DNA from 3 places in the Mucilaginibacter angelicae genome. Region 3 is predicted to be linked to each of the others. Evidence: riboswitches for the same ligand, from Rfam matches in the RefSeq annotation. Region 3 holds a riboswitch; each other region holds the start of a gene.
The links. Region 3 has a riboswitch for cobalamin ahead of ACFFGT_RS27135 (TonB-dependent receptor plug domain-containing protein). Riboswitches for the same ligand answer to the same signal wherever they lie in the genome.
Positions count from the first base shown of each region.

Region 1: another riboswitch for cobalamin. It lies ahead of metE (5-methyltetrahydropteroyltriglutamate--homocysteine S-methyltransferase); the one in region 3 lies ahead of ACFFGT_RS27135 (TonB-dependent receptor plug domain-containing protein).
Region 2: another riboswitch for cobalamin. It lies ahead of ACFFGT_RS21235 (TonB-dependent receptor); the one in region 3 lies ahead of ACFFGT_RS27135 (TonB-dependent receptor plug domain-containing protein).

Region 1 is NZ_JBHLTS010000017.1:322,139-325,422, reverse strand. It holds gene metE (5-methyltetrahydropteroyltriglutamate--homocysteine S-methyltransferase) at 1-1,537, opposite strand, end outside; cobalamin riboswitch at 1,691-1,888, opposite strand; gene ACFFGT_RS06270 (Lrp/AsnC family transcriptional regulator) at 2,066-2,527, shown strand; gene ACFFGT_RS06265 (glycosyltransferase family 4 protein) at 2,867-3,284, shown strand, end outside.
Region 2 is NZ_JBHLTS010000066.1:57,986-61,269, reverse strand. It holds gene ACFFGT_RS21235 (TonB-dependent receptor) at 1-1,293, opposite strand, end outside; cobalamin riboswitch at 1,398-1,597, opposite strand; tRNA gene ACFFGT_RS21230 (tRNA-Ala) at 1,900-1,973, shown strand; gene ACFFGT_RS21225 (family 20 glycosylhydrolase) at 2,168-3,284, opposite strand, start outside.
Region 3 is NZ_JBHLTS010000076.1:204,557-207,840, forward strand. It holds gene ACFFGT_RS27130 (serine hydrolase) at 1-1,115, opposite strand, end outside; cobalamin riboswitch at 1,161-1,358, shown strand; gene ACFFGT_RS27135 (TonB-dependent receptor plug domain-containing protein) at 1,453-3,284, shown strand, end outside.

The sequences.
Region 1 (3,284 bases), on a different contig from region 3:
TAGTGAACAGGAAGCCGTTAAGCTGCTCGCCGAAATATTCAACCATGTCGTTACGCTCAAACTCACCGTGTACCAGTACATCCAGGCCAATCTCTTCCTGCCAGCGGATGGCATCAATGGTAGCTTGTTCTATTTCCTTTTCGTATTGTTCAAGGGTTAGGTCGCCTTTTTTAAACCTGGCGCGGAGCTGGCGGATATCATCCGTTTGCGGGAATGAACCGATAGTAGTAGTAGGGAATGACGGTAAATGAAAGCGCTCGCGCTGTATTTGCTGACGTACCGGGAAAGCACTTTGGCGGGTAGCATCAGCTGCAGTGATTGCGGCAACACGGTCTTTTACTACCTGTTTATGTACTTTTTGTGATGACCTCCTGCTTTCGATAGCTTTTTTGTTGGCTTCCAGCAAGTCATTATTTCCTTCAGTAATTTGTTTCAGTTCACTTACTTCGTTCAGTTTTTGTTTAGCAAATGCCATCCAGTTTTTAATTTCCGGATCGATGGCTGTTTCCAGGTCAAGATCTATCGGGCTATGCAGCAGCGAGCATGAAGGCGCAACGATCACCCTGTCGGTACCCAGTTTTTCAACAGCTTTTTGGATCAGGCTTACTGATTTTTCATAATCATTTTTCCAAACATTGCGGCCATCAACCACACCTATTGATAATTTAAGGTGTTCGGGGATCAGGGCAAGCACTTCATCCAGTTGTTCAGGGGCACGTACCAAATCAACATGTAGCGCTGCAACAGGAAGGTTAACCGCTAATTGTGTATTGTCCAATAGCGCTTCAAAATAGGTAGCTACCAAAAGCTTGACGCCGCTTACCCGGTTGGCAATTGCCCGGTAGGCAAATTCAAATGCTTCTTTTTCTTTTTTGGAAAGATCAAGCGCCAGGCAAGGCTCATCCAGCTGAATCCATTCGGCACCCTGCTGTTTCAGGCGGTTAATGATATCGATGTAAACAGGAACCAGCTTTTTGATCAGGTCAATGCGCTCAAAGCCCTGCTCTTTTTCTTTACCCTGCAGCAGGTAGCTTACCGGCCCAACCAGTACCGGTTTGGCTTTTTGTCCGAGTTGCTGTTTGGCGCTGTTGTATTCGCCAAACACGTTTTCATGAAAAATACGGAACTCCTGGTTTGCAGTAAATTCGGGTACGATATAGTGGTAATTGGTATCCAGCCATTTGGTCATTTCCATGGCGGTAATGTCGAGGCCGTCTTTCTGATAGCCACGGGCCATGGCGAAATAAAGGTCGATTTCGCTATTAGCTTTTACTTGTGACAGCACCGGTGAATAACGCTGAGGGATAACGCCCAGCATCAAACTGGTATCTAATACCTGGTCATAAAAGCTAAAATCATTACAGGGGATCAGGTCGATACCTGCGTCCAGTTGGGTTTGCCAGTTTTCTTCTTTGATCTTACGGGCGACTTCTTTCAAGTCTTTCAGATCGATTTTGCCTGCCCAAAATTGTTCGCAGGCTTTTTTTAGTTGTCGTTGGCTACCTATTCGCGGATAACCCAGGTTTTGCGTCAGCATTTCTTTAAAGATTTAATTAGAAAAACAGTTAAGTGTTTTTTACAAACTTTACAATGCTTCACGAAAAACAGGGCATACTGCAGTCTTTCATCCAGGCAGATTACTACCCATGAAAACCATCAGATCAGACCATTTGCTTTATTCAGCGAAAGCATTGTCCTTCCAAAATAGGCAGGTATCCTGGCTTATAACATTTCAGCCATCCTTCCCATCCGTTTGATACAGACAGTGGACATTGCCGGTTGAAATCTTTGGCGTTATTTACAGTTGCGCGACAGCCCGTGATTTGCACACGGTTCCCTTTTAATTACCCCTTGGCTAAAGGGGTAAACCTTTTCTGATAGAAAGTAAAGAACTATTGTTATGATTTTGTCCTATCTTAGGATTAAATTCTAAGCAAATCTAATAAGTTGGATTTAATAACTATATAATGGTGGTTAATTAGGTGTAAAAATCTAATTTTGTCATTATTTTAGATTGTTATACTTTGTTTGTATAGTAATCATCACAATAAAAGAAAATTATTCTATGGACGAACTGGACGACACGGACAAACAATTGCTCAAGCTACTGGGCGAAGATTCTGAAGTAACTATAAAAGAACTGGCAGCCAAAGTGAACCTTTCGCCAACGCCGGTTTTTGAAAGGGTAAAACGGCTGAAGGCGAATGGTTACATCAAAAAATATATCGCATTGATCGATGCTGAAAAGCTTAATTACGGGCTGATTGTTTTTTGCAATATCAAGCTGAAACAGCATGATAAAAGCATCGGTCATAGCTTTGTGACTGATATTATGAGCTTGAAAGAAGTTGTTGAATGTTATAATATTTCCGGAGATTTTGATTTTCTGCTTAAAGTTTATGCAAGGGACATGAAACACTACCAGGATTTTGTGTTCAACAAACTGGGCTCGGTTACAAGTATCGGCAGCACGCACAGCACTTTTGTGATGTGCGAAAACAAAAACTCTTATAATATCAATTTATAGCTATTAATCAGGCAGTCCGTAAACAATCTTAGAAGCTGTTAAAAAAATGCAAAATATTCATTGCCGTTGGTTTTAACCAACGGTAAAAAAAGTTAAAAGTTTTGGCTTTAGCCTAATTATGCAAGCGGATTTAGGCTGAAGCCCTTTTATTGCTACTCATTGTTCCGTTGGTTAAAACCAACGGCAATGATTTTAAAAATAATCGCAATCAATTTTAAACAGCTTCTTAGTAAAGTCAATTAAGATGTTTCCCGCCCGGCTGAAATGCCCCGGCAACCATTGCGCCCAACCTGCCGTATTTATCCACGTGCAGTTTGTTGGTATTTACACATATAATTGATGATTTACGTTTCAGTAACCTATGATTACTCTCCCGGATTTGACAAGGCCGAAAATTGGTTTCACCGCACCCGCGCTTACACCGGGATTTTGCAATGTTTAGGGGAAGCAGAAACAGTGATCAGCATAAAGGAAATTGATGTTGAAGGCACTATTACCCACAGAAATGTACAGCATGAGTTCGTCAGCTTCGGCAAAAAGAAAAGCTGGTTTCCTTTTAAGCGGAACCGCTTTATCAAAAGCCTGAACCCGGATGTGGTGCTTTTGCAGGGACTGCTTTATCCTTTACAGTTTTTGCAGTTACGCTTGCTATTGAACAGGCGTGTCAGGATCATCGCACAGCACCATGCCGAAAAACCTTTTAACGGTATTAAAAAATGGGTACAGCGGCTGGCCGACCATTATATTGATGCTTACC
Region 2 (3,284 bases), on a different contig from region 3:
TTTAACCTTATCATTAACAAAAGTGCCCAGCACCGAGGCCTGCAGGCTAAAACGCCTTAGCTTAAGTTGCGAAGCCAGCGAAACCAGTTCAACATCGCGGGTAGGATATGCAAACCGGTACAGGTTAGCATCAAGAGAGTTACGCTGGTAATCGGTCGAAATATCCACATCCCAAACCGGCAGGATACGGTAACGGTTGGCTACCGAAAAATAAAGTTCATGCTGATAAAAACGGTTATCCAGGAAGCCCGCAGTAGTAACAAATTCAGGATCAAGATAACGGAGGTAATCATCGGCGTATTTGGCAATCAATGCTACAGTGTAACGCTTCCGGGTATTACTTTCATAATTGGCCTGCACAAATTGGTTACGGTCCCACTGGCGCTGTAAATAGTTAAACTTATTGGATACAATTGCACCCGGAAGCCCCCGGTTTGAAGTATAACTATACACTTTGATATTCCACTGGCCGTTTTCCGAATTGCTGTTGATGCCACCTTCAACCCGATATGATTCAACGTCTGTATTATTACGCACCGCCGTAGTGTCATAAATGCCGTTGGTGTACCTGAATTTATAGCGGCCGTTAGCGTCTGTCCACTCCGTACTGAGATAGGCGGAGGTGTTTTTATCAATCTTCTGTTGCCACAGCAACGACGGGTTAACGAGTCCGAAAGAACCGGTTTTGTAGGCAAGGCGGATGTGCGTACGTTCTTCATGTTCAAATTTAGGCCGGGCACTTTGCAGGTAAATGGAACTTGCCGCCGAAAAACCTTTTGCAGCCTGAAAGGTTTCACTGCGCTGTCCATTGTACAGGTCCACTTCCTCCATGTTATCAAGCGAGAAACGGCCAAGGTCAACCTGTCCGTTCTGGGCGTTTCCCAACTCCACACCATCATAAAATATGGCTACATGATTACTGCCGAGACTTCTTACATTAACGGTTTTCAATCCGCCAACACCCCCATAATCCTTAAGCTGCACCCCGCTGAAAAACCGAAGTGCATCAGCAACCGACAGGCTGTTGAGCCGCTGCAACTGCTCGCCTTTTAATACCTGTACCGGTGTTGGTGATATATTGCGGATATCGGTTTTGGTACCCCTAACCTCTACCTGTTTAAGGTGATTGACCTTAACAGAATCTGTTTGGACAGTATCTTTTTTATTAACAGGGGATTGTGCCGAAACCTGCAGGCAGCAGCAAACGGTTGTAATCCCGAAGGAAACAAGCCATAAAATGCCATTTATACAGCCATTACGTGTTGCGAACGTTTGGCGCACAGTTAATTTCATGAGTGTTGTGGGTTAAAAAACCTCACAGCAAACAGAACGACGAATTACAAAAAATGAAATACACGAAAGGTATCCTCATTCCAGCTTCAATCCCCGAAAGCTATGAATCAATATGTGCAATGGCAGGTCTTCTGACTTACTCCCCCCGGCCCTGTCTTCCCATCAGCCAAACGGCTAACAGTGACAATAAGAATGGGCTTTGGTGTTATGGAGCTTACAGCTGCGGGACAGTCCCGGATTTACACCGGGTTCCCTTTTAATCACGGGCGTTAAATTTCCGTGAACCAAAAGCAGGACAAATGTATGTATTAAAAGTTTAATTAAATAAGTAGTAGTTTACAAAACGAGCATAATATCACCAATGAGGTAGGCAAAAGCAGAAAACTAACCATAGTGTATTGCCCTGTACGAATACAACAAACATTAATTAAAAGCTTCCCGGCCGGGGATGCGGATGAGGAACCAGCGTAGCCAAGCAGTTTCAGGCTAACTACAGGTGTTAATCTGCAAATCCGTCTGCTTTTTAATCCATATTTACCTGCAGAAAAAAGATTAGATTTAAATTTTATGTTAATTACCTAAAATCATATATTTGCAACCCATCACGGGGGATTAGCTCAGCTGGCTAGAGCGCTTGCATGGCATGCAAGAGGTCATCGGTTCGACTCCGATATTCTCCACTGCTTATCAAGCACTTACGTATTTGTAAGTGCTTTTTTTATGTTTACCTTGATTTTGGGGTTAAAATTTCTCTTTAGTTTGACTGATAACGAGAATAGTTTGCTCCTATTCCTGCTGAAATAAAAAAGGCTTTACGGTTTCCTGTAAAGCCTTTTTTATTTCAAACATGAACAAACATCATCTGCCTTTTACATTATTCGACTTCAATGGTGGTGGTTTCTCCTCCCCGTCCACGAGCATCAAACACCCGCATTTTTACTTTACCTTTTAATTTTAAGGGCCTGTTATAAATGGTACTTTGACTGCCCGGTTCTGCCCCATTGGTGGTATAGCGTATGGCCATACCGGGAAACTGTTGGTTTGCCTTCCCCAATCCGTCCAACTGCATAAGGCCCGCGGCCGGGATCCTGAAATAATAGCCTCCACGATACCATGCTAATTTGGGCAGCTCCTTTTTGCCTAACTGATTGGCAAATATGTTCCAGTACTGCTCATATTGCGCTGATAGCTTTGCAGTGTCCTGTTCGGTTTCCCATTGCGGCTGTTTTGCCCAGGCCTTTTCAGCCAGCGCCAGTAACCTGGGTAATATCATATACTCCATCTGCCTGGCCGACTTGATATTCTCGCCCCAAAGTGCGCCCTGTATCCCCCTGATATTTTTACTGCCTTCAGGTGTTAATCTTTGTTTGTTCTCAAAATAGCCTGCCGCGTATGGATTGCCCGGCATATCAACTTTTGCATTACGATAATAATTATAGGGAATGAACGACAACATTTTTTTAGTTTCCAGGAAGCCGAGCCATTCATCGCCCGGCTCATAAAATGATCTTTGATAGGCCAGATCGAAGTAAAAATAGTCGATACAGGTAAGCACAGTCTTGTAACCTGCATTAGCCGCCTGGTAAGGAATATCTTCATTGCCTCCTACATTATACCAGGCATCTACACTAACCCCGTTATTAATAAATTCAGGTATGCTGATCACCTTCCGCGATTGATTATTCTTTTCTGTTCCGATGGCGAGCTCTTCCCAGGCGTAAAGTTTAAGGCCACGCCTGCCGAGCAACTGCTGCACCTGCTTGAAGTAAGACAGAAAAACATCGTTGATATTGTGCAAAACTGTATTCTTCTTCATCATAGCCCTGATGGCAGGCGACATTTCCCAGGTTCCGGCGGGCACTTCGTCTCCGCCCATATGTATCATGGTTAAATCGGCGCCCGCTTCCTGATACATGGCTTTCAGCTCATCAACCACCTTGGCCACAAACCTATAGGTAGAAGGTAATGCCGGGTTCATGACATTATCTTTA
Region 3 (3,284 bases):
TCGTTCAGTATGCCATCTTCATTTGATTGCACAACAGCGCTGAGCATAAACTCCACCTTATTTTTAAAATCAACGATATAGGCATTGTCAATATCGTAGCCATAACTATCACCAACTTTATTAAAAATCCTGATATCAGGATTAATTAAAGCTGTGCTATCTCCTCCGTAAAACAAAAACTTGCAATAGGCCGGGAAATATTCAGGCCGGTTATAAGTAGGTTTTGTGTTTTCCGTTGGGAAGGTACTCATGTAGCGATAAATGAGCTGATAATCATCCGCTGATAAGTTAAAGCGCTGTGCTTTCGGGAAAGTTTCAGGAAACAGCAATCGTTTAAGCACCATTTGCTGGTCGGCAAGAGAATAGACATTCTTTTCCGAAAAATCAAGAGGTTTATTAACCAGCCGGTCGCTGCTGTCTAAATAAGCTTTGCCCTGCAGCATATTTTCCAGATGCATAGGATAATTTGATTCATCATATAGCCCCGGTTTATGATAAATTAGCTTATTATCATTGTAAAAATTCATGGGATTGGTATGCCTTGTGCTTTCACCAGCATCGCCGATAGCTAACCTGCCTACAATACGGGTATTGTCAAGATGGTATTTCTTAAGCTTTTGGTTGATCTCCGCACGGCCTACAAATTCGTATAACCGGTTAAAAGCATCGTTATCGCTTACCAGTAAAATCTTTTTGATATAGTTTTCTATACTGGGCAGGCCTGTTGCAGATGATGTATCTGCACTGACTTTAGTCTGGCCGGCAAATGAACTATCGATGATCATAACCGATTTTCGGCTGAAACCTTTTACTTTTAACTCGTTCAATTTTTCAAGCGCAAATATTGCTGTTGGTAATTTTACTGTGCTTGCCGGGTAAAAATAATGCCGCGCATTTAGGCGGTAACTATATGAACTAAAGTGGGGAATATTGTTTTTATCCCTGTCTATCCTGGTGTATAGGATTTGTACTTCGTTTTGAGTGGGATGGTTCAAAATGCCTGAAAATAATTCCGGATGCCCATGTAATATGCCTTTCAGAAAAACGGTATCAGGCTGTTGGGCAAAGCTGCCAAATGCCGTCATCATCAGTAATAAAATACAGAAATGTTTCATCCCGCTAAATATAACTATGTAGTTTGAGGTTGACAGATACTTATTGTACTTTTACAGCGCTTTAGGTTTCATTAAATTATTATTTAATGAATTAAAAGGGAATACGGTGTAAGTCCGTAACTGTCCCGCAGCTGTAAGCTCCGTAACCATTGCCAAATCTATAAAGTCACTTCCGGTAAACAGGAGGGAAGACCAGGCAAAAGGGGAGTAAGTCAGAAGACCTGCCAAGGCACTATATATTATTCATAGCTTTCGGGGATTGAAGCTTGAATGTGAATGCTCTTCTATTGGTGTGTTTTCATTTCAAAATCTTCCAAAATTGAGTTTTGTTGCGGATATGAAGAAACGCTTACCTATAATTTTTTGCAGGCAATTATCGCCAATAAAAGGCTATAGCTTATTGCTGTTTATGGCGCAGGTAGCATTAGGCACTAAGGCCTCGGCACAATCAGATACTACCAAAAAAATCAATGAGGTTAAAGTTTCTTCTTCGGCTATACCTCAAATTCAAAACCCGGCGCCGGTACAATCAACATCTGCAACTGATTTTAAACGAACTGCATCGTTTAACGTAGCTGATGCTATCAGGAATTTTGCAGGGGTTAATATTAAAGATTATGGCGGCATTGGTGGTTTAAAAACGGTATCAGTACGGAGCCTGGGTGCAGATAATACTGCTGTTTTGTACAACGGCGTGCAGCTTAATGATGCACAGAACGGGCAAATTGATCTTAGTAAATTTAACTTGAACAATGTTGAGGAAATTGTTTTGTACAACGCCCAACCAACTGATATTTTACAAACAGCCAGGGCATATGCTTCGGCTAATGTACTTGCCATTAAAACAATTCACCCGGTATTAGATTCCCGGAAGCCTTACAATATCATTGTTGGAATTAAGGGCGGCTCGTTTGGGTTAGTAAACCCTTATTTACAATGGCAGCAAAAGGTCAGTAAATATTGGTCGTTTGTGATCAATAGCTCCGTTCAGGAGGCAAATGGAAGATATAAATATCATGAAGCCAAAGACGGCTCCGATACCCTCGCAGTGCGTAAAAATGGGGATGTTCATGTTCAACAGGCAGATGGCGGGCTATACTGGACAAAATCGGATAGTGATAAATTCAATCTCCAGTTTAATTTTTACAACTCAAAAAGGGGATTGCCCGGGCCTGTTGTTTACTATGCCGCACCTACTAATCAAAGGCTGCAAAACAGGGACTTTTTTGTTCAATCCGGCTATCAGCATAAAGCGGTTAATGGGCTTCAATTATTAATTAATGCCAAGTATGCACATAGTTATGTTCGATACCTTGATACAGGTGTTTACAACAGCAACGGGGTAATTGATGAACATTACCGGCAAAACGACTTCTATATATCAGGAGCATTGGCATACAAGTTCACGCCTAATTGGAAAATATCATATGCTTCGGATGCTGATATCAGCAATTTGCAATCTGACGTTTATAAATATGCATTCCCAACGCGTACAAGCTTGTTCAATGTTATAGCCACCGATTTCAGTATAGGTCAATGGCGCCTGCAAGCCAATTTATTAAACACTTATATACATGATGAGGTTAAAAGCGGTCCGGCAGCAGCTTCAAGATCAGCATTTACACCTGCGGTAATTGCTACATTTAAGCCTTTCGCCAGTCAAAACCTGCTTCTTCGGGCTTATTACAAAAGCACATTCCGCAATACTACTTTTGCAGAACAGTATTATTACGCCATTGTGCCCCGGCCTTTAAAACCTGAATATGCTGACCAGTATAACATTGGGGCCGCATACACCAAAAGCTTTGCCGGTATTTTTGATTATATCAATATCAGCGCCGATGCTTATTATAACCATGTAAAAGACAAGATCTCTTATATCCCAACCCGTTCGCCCGAAACGCCTTCCGTAATTAATTTAGGAAAAGTTGATATAAAAGGGCTTGACGTTGTTTTAAAAAGCGGCTTTAAACCATTTTATAATTGGAAGGGTTTATTAAGCGTTAGCTACACCTATCAGCAGGCACTGGATGTGACCAATCCAACTGACCTGTATTATCTTGAGCAAATTCCATATACGCCCAAACATACGCTGGCATTAAATGCAGGTTTCACACATAAACAGTTTGGTGTTTATTACAATGAGATCTTTTCGTCATCAAGATACCA